DNA from 3 places in the Paenibacillus sp. FSL W8-0439 genome. Region 3 is predicted to be linked to each of the others. Evidence: riboswitches for the same ligand, from Rfam matches in the RefSeq annotation. Region 3 holds a riboswitch; each other region holds the start of a gene.
What was found. A riboswitch is a leader RNA that binds a small molecule or an ion and turns the genes downstream of it on or off. The one in region 3 is predicted to bind thiamine pyrophosphate.
Positions count from the first base shown of each region.

Region 1 (7,791 bases), 2.3 Mb from region 3:
CGAGTTAAAAGCGACCGCAATTATAGTATACAGAGTCGTTCTCTTGTCCAAAAATTTATATCCGACAATCAGCAGCAAGCCATTAATGACCAGATTGACGATCGAGGGAGACCACTGAAACAGGTAGTACAAGATGATCGTGACCCCTGTAACGCCCCCCTCACCAAATTCATTCGGGATCACATACAGATTAACAGCGAGCGCGAAAAAAAACGCACCCAGAATAATAAATACGATATCTGCAATACTTTTTTTCATATATGCTCTAATCCTCTCTCTAACATTTCAACGGATGAATTGCCAGATGGATTGGCTGACTCTTCTTGCCAAAATACGCTGACAACCAGTTCATGGTATCTACTACCCAACATAAAGTCAATACATCTTTGACACTTTAATTCGCCACCAGACTGCCTTAGTCCAACCTTATAATTCCGCAAAATTCCGCTAATACAAGGTTATTCGACAAAAAAACACAATCCCGACTACTAAACTGAGAAAACGGGCCTCTAGCCCTTGTTTAGGCCCTAGGCACATTTTCCCCTAAAATGACCATCCTCCTAATACACATTTTGGACACATACGACCATCTTCCTGTTTTATGTCAAAAGCGTTTTACTTTGGATAAATGCGGGTATAATGATTGAAACATTACCAAGCAACCTACACGGCATTACGACATCAAGTACATATACATAGTCCTATACAGACGTCCTAAGCAACTCAATCTGAATTTGACAAAATGGAATTGGAGGAATGACCACATGAATACAATGAACTTAACTGTCCACACCCTGATGCCTTTTCACCACCAATACCAACGTGCCAACGCGGTGAGTATGCAGAAGAAAGAAGACAGCTCGGAGAAGAAGCTCAGCTTTCAGGACATTTTGAATGAAAAAATGGGTAAAAAATAAAGCTCCGTTAATCCGGTAGCATGATCCCGTTTTACATAAGTTGAAAAGCCGTAGTTTTCTACATCGACTGTAGAGAACCACGGCCTTTTTTTACTCACGCGTTTCTAAACCTTGCTCATACGTTTATGGAAATAAACCTCTGACGAGCTTAACTGTAATTTTCGTTGAGGCTTCCCAGTTGATTGACTTTTGTATCGCTACCGATTTTTACTGCCCAGCTTCCCGATACTGCTCTGCCTTCTCTCGCATCCCGGCGGCAACGGCTTCCTCAGTATTCAGTCCCTTATCGGCCGCATAGGCACGAATGTCCTGCGTGATACGCATACTGCAAAACTTGGGACCGCACATCGAGCAAAAGTGGGCTTCCTTGGCCCCCTCTGCTGGTAGCGTTTCATCATGGTAGGACAATGCCCGCTCAGGGTCAAGCGAGAGATTGAACTGATCGCGCCAGCGGAATTCAAAACGCGCCTTGGACAAAGCATCATCCCGCTGCTGTGCCCGCGGATGACCCTTCGCCAGATCGGCAGCATGTGCGGCAATTTTGTAGGTAATAACTCCTTCGCGGACATCATCCTTGTTCGGCAGACCCAAGTGCTCCTTCGGTGTAACGTAGCACAGCATGGACGTCCCGAACCAACCGATCATCGCCGCCCCGATAGCTGAGGTAATATGATCATATCCTGGTGCGATATCCGTCGTCAGCGGCCCTAAAGTATAAAAGGGAGCTTCCTTACAAATCTCCATTTGTAAATCCACATTCTCCTTGATTTTGTGCATAGGGACATGTCCTGGCCCTTCAATCATGACTTGGACATCATGCTTCCATGCGATTTGCGTGAGCTCGCCCAACGTTTCCAGCTCCGCAAATTGTGCTTCATCATTCGCATCATAGATACTCCCTGGACGCAGACCATCCCCGAGGGAAAAAGCCACATCGTAGGCTTTCATAATTTCACAGATTTCTTCAAAATGCGTATACAAAAAATTCTCCTGATGGTGCGCGAGGCACCAGGCTGCCATAATCGACCCGCCCCGGGACACAATTCCTGTCATTCTATTCGCCGTCATCGGTATATATCGCAGCAATACACCTGCATGGATTGTAAAATAGTCCACTCCCTGCTCCGCCTGCTCAATCAGCGTGTCTCGATACAGTTCCCACGTCAGCTTCTCAGCTTCGCCGTTCACCTTTTCTAGTGCCTGATATAGCGGCACCGTTCCAATCGGTACAGGCGAATTCCTGATGATCCATTCGCGCGTCGTATGGATATTACGACCTGTGGACAGGTCCATGACCGTGTCTGATCCCCAGCGTACAGCCCAGGTCATCTTCTCCACTTCTTCCTCAATGGAGGACGAAACTGCGGAATTCCCAATGTTCGCATTGATCTTTACGTGAAAATGGCGTCCAATGACCATGGGTTCGCTTTCCGGGTGATTGATATTTGAAGGTAAAATAGCTCGTCCAGCCGCCAGCTCCTGTCGTACAAACTCGGGCTCTACACCTTCGCGGATCGCCGCGAATTCCATTTCAGGCGTAATGATCCCTTGCCGCGCATAGTACATTTGCGTCACAGTACGCCCTTGCGAAGCCCGTAGCGGACGGTTGGTCACGCCGGGAAATTCCACTGTCTCCCGTTTGGAACCAGGCTTCATCCCGTTATCCTCCGGCTTGACGGCGCGGCCCTCATAAGCCTCCACATCTCCCCGTTCCAGTGCCCAAGCTCGCCGTAATGGTGGCAATCCCTGACGGATGTCGACCTGGTAGGCTTCGTCCGTCATCGGACCGCTGGTATCATACACACGCAGTGGCTCATGATGCTCGGTGCCCTGCGGCGTATGTGTGGGTTGTAGCGCGATTTCACGCTCAGGCACAGCAATATCCGGCCGAGAACCTTGAATATACACCTTACGGCTCCCCGGAAAGGGCTTTAGCCCACTGGCTTGCTCCGCTTTGGCTTTCTCTCCCTCTACTTCTATTATTCCCGCCAATCCTGCATCTGCTGATTTCATTCCTGTTTCTTTCGTTCCTTTTGTTTCTGTCGGTTTCATGATCCATTCCTCCCGTATCGTTGAAATGACACACCGATCCGGAACCATTCCCAGGGTGGCGCTGATCTATGCAAAAAAGCCGGTTCCCTAGGGAACCGGCTAATCAAACGAAACAGCTATCCAAACCGATCGCACGTGGAATAATCATATTCCAATGCGCGGCCGTAGACAGCAGCTGCGTATACATTTCAATGGCCGATTACTTCCCTACGCTGGTATGATCCAGATCAGGTGCAAAGGGTCCGGAATCTTGCCTGATTCCATCTCAGCCCGCATTACAGGCTCCCCTAGTAACTGTGATACTTTCTATTCACATGAATTGGCGGCTATAACAGACATCCCGCCATCTCTATCAGACTACTTTAAATTTATAGCTTTGGCAACCCTTGTATGCTTTCCTTTTGTATTGATTACTGTCACGGAAGCATAAGCCCCATTTCCTTGGCTGCTTCGATCAAAATCGGTGCAAACTCATGCAGCGTCTCGGGCGCAAGTCGACTGACCGGGCCGGATACAGATAAAGCCGCCGTGACCTGTCCCTTTCGGTTCACAATAGGCGCGGCCACAGCCGCAGCTCCTGGCTCACGTTCTTCATAGCTGGTCGCATAGCCCTTCTCACGGATGTCCTGCAGCTGGGCTTTATAAACATCCGGGTCTACCGAAGGTGGCCATTCTTCACTGCTTAGCAATACCTCCAGCTCCTGCGGTGGCATAAAGGCCGCCAGCACCTTGCTGGAGGCTCCCACAGCCAGCGGCATACGCGCACCCACAGGCGCAACCCTACGGATCGCCTGATTGCTCTGCACGGCTTGTATGCGAATACGCATGCTTCCATCCCGCAGGTACAAGCTGACCGTTTCCCCTAAGCGATCACGCAGTCCTTCCATTGCAGGCTGTAACAACACCGCCGGCTCATCGCTTTGGGACAGATGCGTGGACAGCTCCCATATGCGAAAACCAAGCCTATATTTTTCCGTTGCGGCATTCCGAACGACAAATCCCCGATCCTCCAGCGTAGTCAAAAGACGATGAACAGTGCTTTTATGTAGACCAATTTGGGAGGCAATCTCCGTTAGACCAAGATCAGATTCTGCGGTAAAACACAGCAGTATATCAAGTGCACGCTCTACAGCGCGGACGGTTAATTTACGGTCTTCCATCGTGAACCGCTCCTCTTGTATCCATATTCGTTTCACACTATGAAACATGGTTACATAAATTATATAGAATAGTCGCGGCTACTGTAAACCGATGTTTTTGTGACAACCATATTACAGAACAAGAACAAACATCGACAATTCTTTGCATCATTTTTACTTTTCCGGTTCAGGCGTTGACTTTGGATAATAGCCATCATACGATAATAGGTATCTATACGGACATACCCTACTATTTTCAAGTGGAATTATACCTAAATTTTATGATTCGAAGATCAATTTTATATAAGGAGGCTCTTACATGATTTCGACATCCCAGCGCAACGCTCAGCTACAGACCGCTGTTCAGGAGCCGTCCACCCCACTCTTTAATCCCCGTATGCTGCGGTTCAAGCACGTTGTGATTGCTCTGCTGCTGTCGGTCGTATTTTTTCTGTTGTTTTGCTTTATTGCCTTGCATGCTTACATCGCCTGGGTGCTTACGAATCCCACCGTCGCACCCTTGTACTCTAATCCGATGCAGGCCAAAGGCATGCCTTATGAAGATGTCAGCTTCCCAGCCAAGGATGGTAGCCGCATCGTACAAGGCTGGTATATCCCGGCGGATCAATCGCGGAAAACCATTATTTTCAGTCATGGTTACGGGGCTAATCGCGAAGAAAGCTGGATTCCCATGTATGATCTGGCGCATTATGCCCACAGTCTGAACTTTAATGTGGTCATGTTTGATTATGGATTCGCGTCACAAAACAGCAAGGCCGTCGCAACCGGAGGTAAGGCGGAATCCCAGCAGCTTCTTGGAGCGATTCAGCTTGCGAAGCAACGCGGCTCGTCGGAAATTATCGTATGGGGCTTTTCTATGGGAGCAGGAACCGCTCTTCAGGCGGGCTTGCAAACCAAGGATGTGGACGCAATGATTTTGGACAGTACCTTCCTGCTGGAGCCAGATACACTGTACCATAACATTCACAATCAAATTAATCTGCCGAGACATCCGTCTTTGGAAATTTTGGAGTTGCTGTTTCCAGTCTTAAACGGCACCAGCTTGCATCAGATTCCATATCAAGAGGTTAAAAAGGAGAACTATCCGTTTCCAATCATGTTTGTGCATGGTACACAGGATGAAAAGGCTCCTTACCCCATTGCGGAAAAGCTTGCTGCCAATCAAACCAACCCGCTTTCCAGTGTATGGATTGTCAAAAACGGGATACATGAGCTTATTTTCAGAGAGCATCCCCGTGAATATTTGCGACGGGTATCGACATTTCTAAGCAGTGTGCAGGAGCTGGAGGACAAGAAAACCACTGCTGCTGCCCATAAACAAACGACTACGAAGTAAGAAATTATTTTCAAAACAAGTAATCATCGTCTTAAAGAAGCCTGCCTATGGACACTTAACCCGTGCCGTAGACGGGCTTCTTTTTTTATTTTCCATGAGTAATTATTGTTCTGCGCAACAGGTATAACCTGATGAAGGAAGTTCATAGACATATTCACGGTGAGACGGCGAATATACTGGGTACATATGCATCCAGGACAGATCTGCTAGATCTGCCGGATAGCCATAGCGGGATACGGGAGGTAAAAACGAATGCTGAGTACTTATGGGTCTTTCCTGCCCTTACGTGTGCTGGAGGAAATTCGTCATTGGAAGCAGCAGGAAAGTTGGCACGTGGAAGTAATTAAATCTGCTACTGAAGGGCTAGAACCTGCTTATGTGCGGCTGCTGGATGATTGGCGAACCGTATTCGAACAAACGGAACGCACCGCCATCGAGCTGCTCGAAGAGCAACGGAGCGCGCTTGATCCGGCAGAACAGGCATGGCAGCATCAATGGAAAAAAGAGTCGTCTGTTCCTCAAGCACATACACACCAGCTGGATGAATCATCAGCACATTCAAGGGGATCAGACGCATCAGCGACTGGAGAGAAATCGTTGTCTGAATCAGGCTTGAATTCACAGCCTGCCTCACAGGAATTAAATCGTCGATTGGACGATTTGCTGCAAACCGCGAACCGTCAATCACAAGAATATGTACGGCAGCTAGGTTTGCTGACTGAACACAGTCATGCATTGCGTCAACAGCCAAAATCCGCCGGAGTTGTAATACACGCAGCACATGAAAGTCAATATTTCCTGATCTCAACCACTCCCTTTCAAGAGCCCGGCTCCATCGCGCGAGCCGCTGGGCTGTATCATGTAGCGGCAGAGGGTAAGGATTACCCGGAACAAGCGTTTCGAGAGCGGCATGCCGGCATGAGAGGAGAAGGTTCTGGGGCTACTAAAGGCGTCCAGTCCGGCCAGGCTCAACCTTCGCCAGCAGAAAAGTCCTTAATCGGTCGCCCGGTCCCTATTGGCGGACATCGGCTCCCTCCGCTTCCTTACCCTTATAATGCGCTTGAACCGTACATTGATGAAAAAACGATGCGTATTCACCATGACAAGCATCATTTGAGCTATGTGAATGATCTGAATAAAGCGGAAAAGAAACTGGAAGAAGCCCGAAAAACAGGTGATTTTGACCTCGTAAAGCATTGGGAACGTGAACTGGCATTTAACGGTGCAGGTCATTATCTGCATACTCTTTTTTGGACGATCATGAGCCCTCAAGGCGGTGGAAATCCAAGCGGACCGCTGGCTGAACAGATTAAAAAGGATTTTGGCAGCTACGATGCCTTCAAAAAGCAATTTAGTTCAGCAGCCGAAAAGGTCGAGGGCGGCGGCTGGGCCATTCTGGTGTGGAGTCCGCGCGCCGGGCGGCTTGAAATTTTGCAGGCCGAAAAGCACCAGAACCTAACTCAATGGGAGTCTATTCCGCTGCTGGCGATCGATGTGTGGGAACACGCATATTACTTAAAGCATCAGGCTGAACGCAATAAATACATCGAAGATTGGTGGCATGTCGTCAACTGGCCTGAAGTGGAAGCGCGCTACGCTCAAGCCTCCAAGCTGAGATGGCAACCATTCTAAGCTAAAATAAACTACACCTGCAAATCGTATCGCTCTCTGAGCGCTTCTATTTGTCCAGTCAATTCTTCCGGTTGCACCAGCGAGCCATCGGCAGGCAAAATGGCCGCCCGACTCTCGACTACACGGCGTAGCGATGCTGTGTACGCCTCGACAGACGGCACTCCGGCCAGCTCTGCCAGGCTGCCCATCGTTGCCGGATTAACCCGGGGATAATCCGGCTGCTGCACGCCTGCCGGTGTATCCCCGGCTGCCTCCCGATAAAACTGCTGCACCGCCTGTGCGCGCTCTGCTCCGTGGCCCTCAATCATCACAAAGGCCGTGATGATATACGCCTTGGCTTGACGCCGCTGCGCAATGCCGCAAAACTTGCGTCCTCGGACGCTCACATCGTAATCCCCGGGACAGAAGGACCCGATGATTTCTCCAGTCTGCGCCTCGGCAGACCACGGGGCCAGCGCATCGGCAATCAGCCCTGCCATGAGCCGAAAATCCTCATGCAGGCTGATGGCCCGCTGCGGATTCGGTAGGATTAAGGACAGGTTCAGTACCCCCCTGTCCAGCATGACGGCTGCTCCGCCTGAAGGACGCACGCATACCGACGTTCCTGAACTACGCACTCGCTCCATCGCCTGTGGAGCGTTGGGAAGCCTGCGGTCCCGGTGACCAATCACAAGCGCTGCCGGATGCCGCCATA
Region 1 is NZ_JBBPAK010000001.1:829,356-837,146, reverse strand. Features, by position in the region: gene MKX36_RS03765 (YitT family protein) at 1-258, opposite strand, end outside; gene MKX36_RS03760 (hypothetical protein) at 765-917, shown strand; gene thiC (phosphomethylpyrimidine synthase ThiC) at 1,125-2,969, opposite strand; TPP riboswitch at 3,157-3,268, opposite strand; gene MKX36_RS03750 (IclR family transcriptional regulator) at 3,386-4,129, opposite strand; gene MKX36_RS03745 (alpha/beta hydrolase) at 4,428-5,465, shown strand; gene MKX36_RS03740 (Fe-Mn family superoxide dismutase) at 5,718-7,097, shown strand; gene MKX36_RS03735 (lipoate--protein ligase family protein) at 7,109-7,791, opposite strand, start outside.
Region 1: it holds a riboswitch for thiamine pyrophosphate, as region 3 does, so the genes downstream of both, thiC (phosphomethylpyrimidine synthase ThiC) here and MKX36_RS13480 (thiamine phosphate synthase) in region 3, are expected to answer to the same signal.

Region 2 (7,791 bases), 2.7 Mb from region 3:
TTGAATTTAGGGAGGAATTGATATGAACCTTCGACCCAAGGAGCCAAAGGATTTAATTGTGGAGTCAGCTGTGATCCCGCCCAACATCCATGTGGATGTGGAGTCAGCCACTGAGGGGGGAACACGCCGCCTGATGCTTAGTGATAACCCGGAGACGCTTACCCACGTGACGGTACCTACCGAGCAAGCCACTTTGTGGCATGATGTGGTTCACACCACCACCCGGACAGTCAAGCACCGAATTTTCGGCTGGCATTATAACAAAATCGGCAGCTCTGTTAAACTGGGGATCACCATAGAGAATAAAAGCACGGCCCGCCTGGAAGTACGCCATATTGAACGTGCCCTGGAGATTGTACCTGAGGATGGCAACTGGATTATTGATGTCGGGCAATCTATTGCCAAAAGCTGTTTGGCGGGTACGATGAAACGTCTGAAGCCAGTAGACCGTCACAAATTCGGCAGAGGCACCGCCTTGCTGGAGGAATTTGAGCTACCCGAAGGATCACTGGCCGGATTCGTCTATGACCTCACGGTAGAATATGCCGAAGGCCACGGTACGCTGGACTATGTGATTCGCACCGTAGTCAGCAAAGATACGCAGACTGATCTGCGCGAGATTCATGAGGATGCGCTCCCTCCTGTACCCCCTCCACAGGCGCATCCACGGGGCGTATGGTCCTTTTCTGAAACAAATGCGCGTATGCCGGAGTATGTAGTAGGAGAAAGCGCCAACTACCGAGCATGTGCCACTAAGAAACTGAACGGCGAAACTCCTACCGATCTACTGTTTACAGGGGAACGCAGCGAGCTGGGGCCTGCGCTTGATAATCGCGGACAATTCGGAACAATATATAACGCAACCATTCCTATCGTTAATCACAGTAGTGAGGTACGTACCGTACGAATCTACGCTAATCCACGTGGAGGTGCATTCGCCGGGTCTGTACGCGTAGATGGTCATGTATACGGTATCCCCTTGCTACAAGATAATACCAAGGTATGCCGACTGACTGACATCCGCGTCCCGCCTGGCCAGTCGAGCTATTCTCTTAGCTTCATGGTTGCAGGTAGCGCGACTACTCCGCTGGGTCTATACGTGATCACACTATAATCGTAATAACATTAGATGGGCACATGGGTCGCCTCAATAGTGGCAAAGAATATAATTAAGATGTAATTGTTCTAAAAAATCAAATAACCCGGTGACCATAGATCATCGGGTTATTTGTGTCGATTTCTTTATAGAATACGCTATTTCAGATTACACTACTCTACTAAGTATAAAATTGGATGGTGGAGTAGGCTCCGGCTTACCAAACAAATAACCCTGAGCTAGCGACACACCTGCATCACGACAAAATTCAAAATCCTCCATTTGCTCTACACCTTCAGCCAACACCTGACCACCAAAACGAAAAGCGGATTCCACTATCCCAGTAATTTGGCGTTTTTGATCACTGTTACTGTGACAGCCATCAATTATACTGCGGTCAATTTTAACATAATCGGGCTGGAGGCAATTCATAAGCTCTGTCGTAGAATAGCCTGCCCCTACATCGTCCAGTGCCACCGAAACTCCCCGTGTACGATATTGTTCAAAGATTTGATGCAAAAAATTCAGGTCGTCTATTTCTTCCGTCTCTACAACCTCAAACACAAAATCCTCCGTATTCATGGATAGCCGATCAATTGTCTCAAAGGTATGATTCAAGCAATAAGCCGGATTATAAATGGTTGAAGGGAGAAAATTAATAAATCGTTTAATTCCCATCGGAAGGCATGTCGCACTTTTTTCAATGGCGGAAATACGAGCCGAGCGATCCAAATGAGCATGCAAGCCAGCTTCACGAGCAACTTCAAACAATCGGAAAGGCTGAAAAGACTTATCGGGCTGTGATGGACGCAGCAAAAACTCAAAGCCGATGATATTCAGCTTGTAGTCAACAATAGGCTGCATATGGCTGGTAAAGTTTTGATTCTTAATAATACTCACCAGATCCGGATGTTGCAGTCGAGCTTGCAATTGACTAAATAAAAGCCAGTCCTCAAATCCCTCAACATGTTGCAAACCAGTCACCACAACTTGTATTCGGTCCAAACACTCCTGCGGCAGACGAGCCAGTCCGTTAACTAGCTGTTCCAACTGTGAACGGCTGTCGTAGCGAAACACGATGTTATCCTCACACCAATATTCTGGTTTCATTTGTTCCGATAGCATACCCAAGCCCTCTAATTCTGGAGTAAGCGACACCCTAGAATGCCTAATTTTCAGCAATCCTTGATCCTTAATAGGTAATATGATGCTGCAATTGCTGCAAGTCATAATGGTCCTCCTCGGAACAATTTCCCGGTTTTTTCACCATTATATCACAAACAATTAGAACAAAAGTACTATATAATTACGTGTTTTGACAAAAAATAAGCTTATTCCGAACAACAACTTAGGACTTAAGTACATATTCGACAAAAACAAAGCCTTTTTTACACTCATAATAAACACGGTACTATTGTATTGGGCATCAAAAAAAGCAGCAAATCTCTTGTTTAAAGAGACTTACTGCTTCATTCTGTTATGGAGTGGAGACTAAAATCCCAAGTTACTTGGACGCCTTTGGCTTCGTTGTTTTAGCCGGTTTTGCAGCCGCAGGTTTAGTCGTTTTGACAGCTGGCTTCGCGGTTGCTTTCGCAGGTGCCGCAGCTTCCTTCACAGAGGTCGTTGCTGCACTAGGCTTAGCGCCAGCTTTCAAGCTGTATTTGGCAAACCCGTCTGCCGCGCTGCTCAAGTATGAAATTTGTTGATTTCCGGCCAGCACGTCTTTGGCATCAGGAGAGGACTCAAAGGTAACCTTGGCCTGACCAAAAGGAGCAATAGACCAGTTGCCGTCCGCTGACGGATTAATCGTTCCGTTCGTACGGATATAATCAACAACGACTTGGCGACTTTCATCTGGTGCTGCCATCACAATACGTTTGCCATCTGGGTTGGCCAGTTTGGAGGAGGAAGCACGATAGTTATTGGTCGCAACAATAAATTTCTGTGCAGGATCAATAGCCTTCCCGTTGTATTGCAGATCCTTGATACGATGGGCTGAAGAATCAATAATAGTTCCCTTGGCATCATATCGTGCAGGCTGAGTTACATCAATCTGGTAATTCACACCGTCAATCACATCAAAATTGTAGGTTGGGAAATCTTTGTTGATCAGCGATTGTTCCTCAGTTTTGCTAGGATCAATGCGGTTGAACTGACCCGCAGACCACTCCAGCCACTCCTGAATTTCAGCACCAGTAACTTCTACAGCATGAACCGTGTTCGGGTACACATACAGATCGGACACGTTTTTAATCGCTATTGTACCTTCAGGAATGTTGGTATAATACTCGGCACCGTTGCGACCACCGGCTTTGAATGGAGCGCCTGCCGATAATACGGGGAGATTTTCGTATTCGGTTCCTTTAAGATGGTTTTGAACATACCATTTCTGTGCATTTGTCACAATTTGAATGGACGGGTCATCCTGTACTAATGCAAAATAGCTGGTAATCGGTGCAGTCGTTGTTCCGACAGGTTGACGAACATAATCCAGCGTTCCTTGATGCTCTTCTTTGATCGCATCAATCAGTTTAAATTCAGGAGTAAACTGCACAGACTGATTGGTAGTACTCACAACTGGACGCACTTGAGACTGAGAGTTGATTACGTTCCACTCGTCTTTCTTCTTTTCCAGGCTCAGGTCAATAATCCCCAGATCCTTACCCCATGAAGAAGCTTCCACGGCCGGCACGCCATTAATGGTTCCTCTATCCAGATCTACACCCTTCATATCTTTAAAATCAGGGCCAGGGAAAGATTTATGAGCATGCCCAAACAGAATCGCGTTAATTCCGTCCACCTGGCTCAAATACTTAACGGCATTCTCCATCATTGGTGTTTGCGGCACATCCTCATAGCCTGTATGTGCAAGCACAACAATAATGTCAGCACCTTCTGTTTTCATTTGTGGAATAAACTTTTTGGCTGTTTCCACGATATCCTTTGTAACGACCTTATCCTTCAAATTAGCTTCATCCCACTGCATAATTTGAGGTGTTACTAGACCGATGACACCCACTCTGAGTGTATGCTCTTCGCCCTTCTCATCCGTTACTGTTTTATCAAGAATCTGATAAGGGGTAAGATAATTTTTAGTAGCTTGCCCCCCTTTATCAACATAAACGTTCGCATTTACGTAAGGAAAATCAGCACCCTTGAGCGATTTGTCCAGAAAGTCGAGACCATAGTTAAATTCGTGGTTGCCGACAGTAGCCGCATCATAGTCCATCAAGTTCATCATCTTATAGACCGGATGAACACCGCCTTCTTTCTCAAAGGTTTTGTTGCGGGCCATATAATCGTCTAATGGATTGCCCTGCAGCAAATCACCGTTATCGAACAGCATGCTGTTTCTTGTTTCACTACGCGCTTGTTGGATCAAGCTTGCTGTCCTAATCAAGCCATATTCGTTGGTTTCTTTGTCCGAATAATAATCATAATTCATGAGCGCTCCATGAATATCCGTTGTCTCCATGATCCGCAAATTCACCGTAGCGCTATCGCGAGAATTGCTAGCTGCCCAGGATGGAGCGGCTGAAAACACCAGTAGGCTACAAGCTACAACTGCTGCTGTAAACCCTCTAAACCAATTTTTACGAAATAACAAAATATACCCCTCCTCATTAAGGTGTATGCCTCATATACATACTTTTGCACATATATGTAAGCTTTGAACCCACCATTCCTATTTTAATCCAACGCCAGACAAAAGAGTAGTCATTTGCTTAAAATATTTATGAAAAAATAATTATTTTGCGTATAAAAAAAGCCAGTAAATCTCCTGAAAAAGTTGGAAATTTACTGGCTTGTCCGTTTATATTGTTTCTATTTCGTCCACACCTGGCGCTCCGTTTGTTGACCCACGTACTCAATACGAGTCGGATTGACGTCTAAGATGACATAATCGGGATCATCTGGTCCGGAAAACCATTTTTTCAGAGAATCATTCCACACTTGTTTGCGTAACCCCTCATCAGCTGTAATCTGGACGGTAGCCTCCACTTCCAAGACTTCCTTCGTGCCACCCACTTCATAGCCCAGCAGCAGATAAGCATTCGGATTGTCCTTTAGCTCATCCACTTTATGTGTTTTGCGATCCGTCGCCAGATGAATGTTCATTCCATCGTTAAAAAGGGCCATATAGCGTACTTTCGGTTTTCCGCCCTCAACCGTACCTAACGAGCAAAATTTGTTGTTATCCAAAGCCTTCACAATGGCTTGTTCCAGCTGACTGCGATCCAGTGTCTCCGTTTTACCCACAGTACAACAACTCCTTTTTACGAATTAGAATTCTATAGGGCTATGCCACTTGGCACCAGCTCTCCTAAACATACAGTGTAGCTGTTCTGAAAATAACATGACCAGAACAGATCTGAATGATTCATGTTCATTTTCAGATCGAAGCTCACAGTAAAAGTGTACCCTGTCGTTCGACAAATGAACCGTGAGCGCTTCCTCAAAGCTGGACAGACCCGCTTTCAAGGCATATAATCGTCGTAGTAAACCCGAATAAACGAACCCATTAAACCATACAATGCCAGGGGTGCTGGAATCGGCCGGCTGAGAGTGTGTCCCAAGACACTGACCCTTACAACCTGATCTGGGTAATGCCAGCGTAGGAATGCTTAAGCAAGATGTGCCTTTTATTAAAACAGGACATCCCTTACTTTGGTATATACAAGCGCAAGCGTCCCGGAATCTCGGGACGCTTTTTTTGTTGAAGATAAAGTTGTTGGAAAGATTGCTTCCGGCAGATGTGATTTTTGTGAAAATGGGGAATATAAACTGTCTGATTGGACGGATAACGGGTAATTAAAAAGGAGAGAACACAACGATGAAGCGCATGAAAATGTTAAGCCTGGGTCTGATCAGTCTGTGGCTCATGGCTATGACTCTGACCGCTTGCGGCGGCAATCCCCCTACATCTCAAAAGGAGGTTCCTGCTGCCGACACTTCAACGTCTACCTCAGCAAAGGGGCTCAAAGATGTTAAAGTCGTGCTCGACTGGACACCCAATACGAATCACACGGGACTCTATGTCGCCAAGGACAAAGGATTTTACGAAAAAGCAGGCTTAAATGTCCAAATCGTTCAACCTGGTTCAGGAGGAGCCGACCAAATGGTTGCTTCGAATGCTGCACCTTTTGGTATCAGCTATCAAGAAGGCGTCACTCAGGCTCGCATCCAAGGCGTACCGCTCGTATCCATCGCTGCGGTGATTCAGCATAACACCTCTGGCTTCGCAGCTCCGGTAGACCGCGGAATTAAAAGCCCGAAAGATTTCGAGGGTAAAAGCTACGGCGGCTGGGGTTCTCCTGTAGAAGAAGCGGTCATGAAATCCATTATGGATTCAGACCAAGGTGATGTGAGCAAAGTGAAAATCGTCAATATGGGCAATGCAGACTATTTTACAGCCGTGAAGCGGGATATTGACTTTGCCTGGATTTTCTACGCATGGACCGGGATTGAGGCCGAGCTTCGAGGCGAGCCCTTGGATATGCTGTATGTAAAAGATTATTCCAAAAGTCTCGATTACTATACACCTGTAATTGTGAGCAATGAACAGACGATAAAAAACGATCCTGACCTAGTCAAAGCGTTCATGGACGCTACTGCACAAGGCTATGAATACACTATCGCCCATCCAGAAGAAGCGGCGAATATCTTAACTAAAGCTGTGCCAGAGCTGGACAAAAAACTGGTACTTGCTAGCCAAAAATGGCTAAGCCCGCGTTATCAGGACGATGCCACGCAATGGGGTTTACAAAAAGCAGAGGTATGGCAAAACTACTCGGATTGGATGTATGAACGCAAGCTGCTCAGCAAACCTTTGGAAGTCGATAAGGCCTTCACAAACGACTTCTTGCCCAAGCGTTGATCATTTTGTTAAAACGCTAAATAAGACTGGACTAGAGAAGAACGAAGCGCCACTACGCGCTTTGTGTGTAAAAATGCCACACAACCTATCAAAAAACTAAAGTGCTTTTAAGGCGGTTAGTAGCGGAGCGGTTCATTTGAATCTGGAGAAGCGAAGCGTTCGCCTGAAGCTTTCTTTAGGAAAGCTAGCTTCGGAAGCATACGCTCAGGGGGATTCTTACCTTTAAAATTTAATTCAAAGAATCCCATGGCAACAGCGATCGTAAGATCAAATGAAACGCGAAGCGGTCTCCCCGCCTTAAACCAATTTATTTTCCTAATAACTTAAACAATAAAGGACAGGTGAAATTCACATGGCTAATACACTTCTCAGCATTCAAGTAATCCCTAAAACACCTAATAACGAAGACTCTTACCCCTATGTAGACAAGGCGATTGAGGTCATCCAGCGTTCCGGTGTCAAACATCAGGTGAATCCATTGGATACGACCATGGAGGGCGAGCTCGACGAGTTGCTGAAAGTGGTTAAAGAAATGCACGAGGCTTTGACGGAAGCTGGAAGTCCCAGCGTCATTTCACAGATCAAAATTGCACATAACCCACAGGGCATCAGCATGAACAAGCTGACCGAGAAGTATCGCCCATGAATCCGAAAGGCAAGAACGCATCCTGGTGGAAAAGCGTATGGCCGCCCCTTGTGGCGGTCCTCTTCTTTTTAGCCGCTTGGCAGGGAGCGGTTTCCTATTTACATATTGAATCCTGGCTGCTGCCAGCTCCATCCCTAATCGTACAAGAGGGTATGGCGCAGTCGGCGTTGC
Region 2 is NZ_JBBPAK010000001.1:476,233-484,023, reverse strand. Features, by position in the region: gene MKX36_RS02125 (hypothetical protein) at 23-1,114, shown strand; gene MKX36_RS02120 (EAL domain-containing protein) at 1,265-2,326, opposite strand; gene MKX36_RS02115 (bifunctional 2',3'-cyclic-nucleotide 2'-phosphodiesterase/3'-nucleotidase) at 2,601-4,703, opposite strand; gene MKX36_RS02110 (pyridoxamine 5'-phosphate oxidase family protein) at 4,922-5,356, opposite strand; TPP riboswitch at 5,626-5,735, shown strand; gene MKX36_RS02105 (ABC transporter substrate-binding protein) at 5,931-6,974, shown strand; gene MKX36_RS02100 (MTH1187 family thiamine-binding protein) at 7,327-7,620, shown strand; gene MKX36_RS02095 (ABC transporter permease) at 7,617-7,791, shown strand, end outside.
Region 2: it holds a riboswitch for thiamine pyrophosphate, as region 3 does, so the genes downstream of both, MKX36_RS02105 (ABC transporter substrate-binding protein) here and MKX36_RS13480 (thiamine phosphate synthase) in region 3, are expected to answer to the same signal.

Region 3 (7,791 bases):
TTATTTGGAATTGTAAGCTTCTGCATACTAACTTCAACGCTGTTCCAACATTTTAGAACTAAGCTTGAAGCTTAAATTGCCAAAAGAAGCAAAGAAACTCCTTATGTACCTACCGAAGAGGAGCTTAAGCGCTAATTCGATATGATTTAGCAAGCGAAAAACCTTCAAGACATATTGATTGTCAATACGTTGCTATTTACCGACTTTTGGGAAGCAAGTTGACCAATATCAAGTTGGCCAATATCAATTTCTACTACTTTCAAATCCGGTTTAATAAGGGTAAGGAGGGCAAGAAAAATAAGCCATGTCCTTAGCGTATATTTTCATTAAAATGTTGGTGGAACCCTTGACTAACATTAGCTGGCTTTCTTTTTTTAGGCCTATCCATCTGAAAACCTTAAAATTCGCTGTTTTCAATGTTCCGATAAGGGTGCCGAATGTGCTACAATAAAGCTTTGAAAGAAACGAAAGATTGATGAAATAAGAACACTCGGCAGTGCCGATGACAATAAGGAGCCAAAAACAGCTTATGAGTTTATTGACTGTAGAAAATGTATCCCACAACTTTGGGGACCGTGCATTATTTAAAAATGTTTCCTTTCGATTACTTGCGGGGGAACGTGTGGGATTGGTAGGAGCTAATGGTGTTGGTAAATCGACACTCATGAACATTCTGACTGGAAAATTGCTTAAAGATGAAGGCAAAGTGGAATGGACTCCACGTGTACGTTATGGCTATCTGGATCAGCACACCAAGCTGACGCCGGGCAAAACAGTACGTGATGTATTAAAAGACGCTTTTCTTCCTTTGTTGGAACTAGAAAAGGAAATGATGCAAATTACAGACAAAATGGGAGAGGCTTCTCCCGAAGAGTTGGAAGTTTTGCTGGAACAGATGGGAGAAATTCAAGAGCAATTGGATATGGGGGATTTTTACCTCATTGATGTGAAGGTTGAAGAAATGGCGAATGGATTAGGTCTCTCTGCCATCGGACTGGATCGGGATGTAGCAGCACTTAGTGGTGGGCAACGGACAAAGGTGCTTCTTGCTAAGTTGCTGTTGGAAAAGCCAAATGTATTGCTGCTGGATGAGCCTACCAACTATTTGGATGTGGAGCATATTGAATGGCTTACGCGATATTTGAAGGATTATCCCTATGCTTTTATCCTCATCTCACATGATACTGAATTTATGAACCAAGTCGTTAATGTAATCTACCATCTTGAATTTGCTAAGATGACCCGCTATTCAGCTAACTATGAAAAGTTTCTTGAAATGGCGGATCTGAACAAAGCACAGCATATTGATGCATATGAGAAGCAGCAGGAATATATTAAGAAACAGGAAGATTTTATTCAGCGCAATAAAGCGCGCGCATCTACATCAGGCCGTGCAAAAAGCCGTGAAAAGCAGCTTGATCGGATCGAACGTATTGATAAGCCTGAAGAAGCTGTAAAGCCAACCTTTCAGTTCAAAGAAGCCCGTGCGAGCGGGAAAACGGTTTTTGAGGGTATTGATTTTGAAATTGGCTACACTCATGCCCTTTTGCCTAAAATGTCCATGACGATCGAACGTGGCGAAAAGATCGCAATTGTTGGCTGCAATGGTGTTGGTAAGTCTACGTTGCTCAAAACCATTCTTGGAAAAATACCTCCAATCAGCGGAAAAACCTATCAAGGGGATTTCTTGCAGCCTGCTTATTTTGAACAGGAAGTAAAGGCGGAGAAAATTACACCGATTGACGATGTATGGAATGAATTTCCGCATTTGAATCAGCATGAAGTACGAGCGCATTTGGCGCGCTGTGGTTTGAAGAATGAGCATATCACCCGGCCTTTGTCTGCGCTTAGTGGTGGAGAACAGGCTAAAGTTCGCCTTTGTAAACTGTTAATGCGTGAGAGCAACTGGGTACTGTTTGATGAGCCTACCAACCACTTGGATGTCAAAGCAAAGGATGAACTCAAACGCGCTTTGAAGGAATACAAAGGGACCGTATTGCTTGTATCCCACGAACCGGACTTTTACGAGGATTGGGTAACCAAAACGTGGAATGTAGAAGAGTGGTCTAGTAAAGTTAACTAAAATCCAGTTCTGACAGATTTCACACAAGGTGGGGTTTGCAGAATTAGGAAAATATGCTAAGCTATCTTTAGCTGATACAATAAAATAGTCACACTAGGGGAGCCGCCCATGCGGCTGAGACGAAAAAAATGGATTTCGGACCCTTTGTACCTGATCTGGGTTATGCCAGCGTAGGGAAGTGAGTACTGTACAAACAAGGTAGTAGCTCTTTACTTTTGTTTGCGCAGGGAACGATATACGTTTACGGATATAATAGTCCGTTCGATTTTGAACGTTTGTCAAGCCACTTCCTTTGGGAAGTGGCTTTTTGCGTTTCGTTCATCCTCATTTGTTCGAGCTTCCGTAGACGGATTACATATGATCTCCTTTCATTATTGCTGGTACATGTGACTGGCTCCGTATGATATTACCCAATAGGGAGCTGCAACAATATAGTTCAGCTTATACGATTATTTTATATTTTTTAGTCCAAGTGAGGTGAAAATGAGATCGAATTACACGTAATTACGATGGAAAGCATCTCCTGTGTGGATGTACCCCAAGTGGCTGCCGCTATTTGTCCTTATATTCATTATGTACACGCACGTTCGAAACAGAAGGGTGCCTCTGCTTTGCTTTCTTTGACTCGTAGCATGATCGAGCAGGAAGTTCCTTTGCAGCAAATTGTAGTAAATGACCGTATGGACGTAGCTTTACTTATCTTGGCAAGAGCTGTCCAGCTACCAGCTAATGGGTTATCTGTGATGGATGCGAAAAGTCTGCTTCCAGTGGGTACACGCTGTGGAGTGTCTGTACATTCCTTGGAGGAGGTGCAGACCGCTGAGCAGGGGGGAGCAGACTATGTACTATTTGGTCATGTATATGAGACCTATTGTAAGGCCGGTCTTGTACCGCGGGGTGTAGCACAGCTTGAACGCATTTGCAGATTGTCGGCCATTCCGGTGATAGCGCTGGGAGGCATACAACCTCATCATGTTCCAGAGCTCTATCATGCCGGAGCAAGCGGAATTGCGGTGATGTCTGGTATATGGGAAGCAGAGTCACCCGTTGCAGCAGCGATGGAATATAGGCGAATGGTAGATCTTGTAGTTCACGACCTGTAGCAAGAAAACGAGACGAAGGGAAAGCAGAATGCTCACCGGAGAGGAGACACGGAACATATGTCAAAGACACATACAGAGAAAAAAGCAATAGGACACGCAGAATGCTTGGTCATAGGCGGGGGTGTGATCGGCAGTGCCATTGCTTATCATGTGGCTAAGGAGGGACGAAGTACAATTATGCTGGAACGATGTATCCCCGGTGAGGGAGCATCAGGAGCAGCGGCGGGAATGCTGGCAGCGGAAAGTGAAGAGTTCTCAGACCTTGAGCTGGCACGATTTGCTCGCGCAAGTCGAGATGCATTCCCTGACCTTGTCTGTGATTTGGAGCGTTTATCGGGTATTTCAGTTGATTTTCGTACAGAAGGTTTTGTGACCCCTTTTCGTTCAGAAGCAGAGGGCCAAAGGCGCTGGAATGCTGCGAATATCCGAGAGGATGATAGCCCTATTTGGTGGGATGCCAGGGAATTGGCTCGACGGATTCCGGGCTTGGCAGATCAAGTAATTGGGGCTATATACCGATCAAAGGAGACACAAGTGGCCCCTGTTCAGCTTTGCCGTGCTTATGCAGGGGCAGCTGCGGTGCTGGGAGCAACAATATGGTCTGGAACTCATGCTGAGGAACTGATCATACAGGACGGCCGAGTTTGCGGTGTGCGAACGGATAGTGGATTTTTTTCCTGCGATCAGGTCGTGATTGCCGCAGGCTTGGACAGCTTGAAATTGCTAGAACAAATTGGATTTGATTATCCTCTTTATCCAGTCAAGGGTGAAGTGGTAGCAGTCTCCTTGAAGGACCATCCGTTGGATTATACCATTTATGCCGATGATGTTTACCTCGTGCCTAAACAGAATAACGAGCTTTGGATTGGGGCTACGAGTCTTCCACATCAATATGACAAAGAGGTGACCGTAGGAGGCTTAAAAGGACTGTTAGTACGTGCATCTGCCTGGTTGCCGCGTGTACAAGAAGCTTCTTTTATACGTGCTTGGGCGGGCTTACGTCCACAGGCAGCTGCGGAGCGTCCTTTCATTGGCCCTGTTCCTGGAGTAGAGGGCGTCTATGCTGCAGTCGGGCATTATCGTAACGGTGTCTTGCTTAGTGATGCGACTGGGCGAGCCATGGCAGCTATGCTTAAAGGGGCAGGTGCAGCTGGACTTGGAATAAGCAAATTTTCTTCTGAACTCCTCAAGGAGGAAAGCTTATGAAGCTAACCATTAACGGACAGAGCATGACCATTTCTAATCGAATCACTCATGTGGATCAATTGCTGCATGAACTTGATTTAAAGGTGAAAACCGTAGTGGTAGAGCTGAATCGGCATATATTGACCCGTGAAGATCATCATGAGACGGTACTTAAGGATGGAGATTGCCTAGAAATCGTACATTTTGTAGGAGGCGGTTGATCATGTTAACCATTGGAAAAGCATCTTTTACTTCAAGGCTGTTGCTGGGAACAGGGAAATTTTCGGATCTGGATATCCAATCCCAGGCTGTAGAGGCTGCTGAGACGGAAATATTAACGTTCGCTGTGCGCAGACTGAATTTGGAGGAACGGGATAAGCAACATTTTCTTGAAACGCTAGATTTGAGCCGGTATACACTTCTTCCCAACACAGCAGGAGCAACAACAGCAGAAGAGGCAATCCGTATTGCCAAGTTGGCAAAAGCCTCTGGTTTGTGCGATATGATTAAGGTAGAAGTCATTGGGGATAGCAAAACGCTGTTGCCTGACCCTTTTGAAACATTGAAGGCTAGTGAAAAACTGCTAGAGGAAGGCTTTGTCGTACTGCCTTACATATCGGATGATGTGATACTAGCAAAGAGGCTGCAAGAGCTTGGAGTACATGCCATTATGCCTGGTGCCTCACCGATTGGTACAGGACATGGTTTGCTCAATCCGTTTTCATTAGAGTTAATTATTGAGCAAGCAGAAGTTCCGGTTATCGTCGATGCAGGTATTCGCTCACCTGGTGACGCAGCAATGGCGATGCAGTTGGGAGCAGATGGTGTTCTGCTAAATACAGCTGTGGCGGGAGCGAAGAACCCTGTGAAAATGGCTGAGGCCATGAAGCTGGCTGTGCGTGCAGGCAGATATGGTTTTGAGGCAGGGATGATACCTGTAAAACGATATGCTTCAGCGAGCAGCCCAACAGAAGGCATGGTTCAAGGATGAGGATATCTGAAAAATCCGGTGCTGGAACACCACAAATTGATCGTTATTCCAGACAGGAAAGGTTTGCACCCTTTGGGCCTGCAGGCCAACGCCGGCTTGCTTCTTCTCACGTACTAATCATAGGTGTTGGAGCGCTGGGTACAGGCATTGCAGAAACGCTAGTTCGTGGAGGCGTAGGTACGGTAAGTCTCGTAGACCGGGATTATGTGGAATGGAGCAATTTGCAGCGCCAGCAGCTTTTTCAGGAAAGTGATGCAGCGCAAAGGTGTCCCAAAGCAATAGCGGCCCAGCGAAGATTAAAGGATATTAATTCGCAAACAGTCATTCATGCACATGTTTTGGATGTTGGGGTAGAAGAGCTGGAAGAGTTGATCCAGGGGGTGGATCTCATGATGGATGCAACCGATAACTTCGATACTCGGCTTCTTATGAACGACATGGCTCTCAAGCATCATATTCCTTGGATTTATGGAGGATGTGTGGGTAGCTACGGTGTAACTTACACTTTTTTACCGGGTCAAACACCTTGTCTACACTGTCTGATGGGAACTGTACCGTTTGGAGGAGAAACATGTGATACAGCCGGCATTATTCCGCAGGCAGTACAAATGGTCACCGCTAATCAGACTACAGAAGCTTTCAAACTTCTTGGTGGATATCCCGAGGACTTGAGAGGAAAATTGCTTTCGTTTGATTTGTGGAAAAATGAATATGTAGCAATAGCAGTGGATCGTCTCAAAAAGTCGAATTGTCCTTCTTGCGGTAGCCAACCGACGTATCCCTATTTATCGACCTCTCATCGGCAGAAAACCGATGTTTTGTGCGGTAGGGATACCGTTCAAATAAGACCTGCCAACCGGATATATCTGAATCTCGCAGAGATAGCAGATAGATTTGCAGCATTAGGCGAGGGAAACGTAGAGTGGAATTCGTATCTGGTTTCCTTTAGTGTGGGAGAGCATCGCTTGGTGGTTTTTGCAGATGGCAGAGCGCTGATCCATGGGACAAAGGACGTGGCCAAAGCAAGAAGTCTATATCATCGTTATTTGGGCTAAAAACCATAAACCTTAAAGCAGAAAGCCATTCTTCAGAGAATGATTTTCTGCTTTTTTGTTACACTAATACAAATATGTTTAATGGCTTATAACAAACTTGTTCGTATCCAATATGTAATGCGATGTCCAAACCAGGTGGGTGAAAAAGATGAGCCCGTTAATTGTACTTGTGGATGAAAATGAAGCGCCCGCTGTATTCGTTCGTCCATTGGAGCAGGCAGGTTATCAGGTGGTTCATGTTCGTAATACGTCGGATGTACGCTCTTATATAGCTCAGCATCCTGTGAGTTTGCTACTCCTAAACATTAAAGATGAACAGGCGGGCACTCAAGGCTTGATTCGCATTTTGCAGCAGAACCATCCTCATGTCCCGATACTTGCAATGATTTCATCAGATGAAGAGGCACATATGGTTTCCTGCTTTGAACAAGGAGCTCATGATGTAATGGTAGTGCCCTTTTATCCTAGAGTTCTTCAGGCTAGAGTGGCTAATTTATTACGAATTTTTAGTGTTGAACGTGATGTGAAAAGGGCAATCGAAGCGGGGGATATACATATAGACACTGCAAGCAGAATGGTGAGCAGAGGGGAGCGAAAACTGGAATTAACTCCGAAAGAATTCGATCTTTTGCTACATCTGGCAATACATCTTAACCAAGTTTGCAGCAGGCAGCAAATTTTAAAAGATGTTTGGAAACATGATTATATCGCTGATACGAACGTAGTAGATGTGTACATCAGGCATTTAAGGGTTAAAGTAGATAGAGGACAAAAGTTTAAAATGATTCGAACGGAACGAGGTATTGGCTATTCACTCAGAACGCCAACCGAAGCAAAATAGCATAAGTTATATAAAAAAAGCCGGAACTTTTCGTCCCGGCTTACCTATTTCAAATGAGTGTTACATTACAGCACGCGACGTGCTTTAATGTATGTTCTTTTCCAGTTGCCAGAGTTTAAATCAGAGATGGTCACCCCAGGTCCGCCGTAAGTGTGTAAAATTTTACCTCCGCCCATATATACTGCTACGTGAGTAATGTTACGTCCTGTGGCACGGCTACCGCTTGAAAAGAACACTAAGTCCCCTTTTTTCAAATTGGCCTTGGATACGGCATGTCCGACTTTAGATTGTTGAACAGAAGTACGCGGCAAATCGACTCCGTATTTCTTGAATATGTGCTTCATGAAAGAAGAACAGTCAAAATTGCGTGTGGTGCTTGTGGAAGCTCCAAACTTATAAGGAGTACCCATATATTTTTTGCCGTAGTTAATTACTTTTTGACCTACGGTAGTAGCAGTAGCAGCTTGTGCTGTATTTGTTCCCTCAATGGCAAAAGTACCAAAGCCGATCGTGGCAGCGACTCCTGCGATAAT
Region 3 is NZ_JBBPAK010000001.1:3,168,098-3,175,888, reverse strand. Features, by position in the region: gene MKX36_RS13485 (ABC-F family ATP-binding cassette domain-containing protein) at 530-2,083, shown strand; TPP riboswitch at 2,169-2,277, shown strand; gene MKX36_RS13480 (thiamine phosphate synthase) at 2,593-3,186, shown strand; gene thiO (glycine oxidase ThiO) at 3,244-4,392, shown strand; gene thiS (sulfur carrier protein ThiS) at 4,389-4,592, shown strand; gene MKX36_RS13465 (thiazole synthase) at 4,595-5,362, shown strand; gene MKX36_RS13460 (ThiF family adenylyltransferase) at 5,359-6,417, shown strand; gene MKX36_RS13455 (response regulator transcription factor) at 6,566-7,258, shown strand; gene MKX36_RS13450 (C40 family peptidase) at 7,324-7,791, opposite strand, start outside.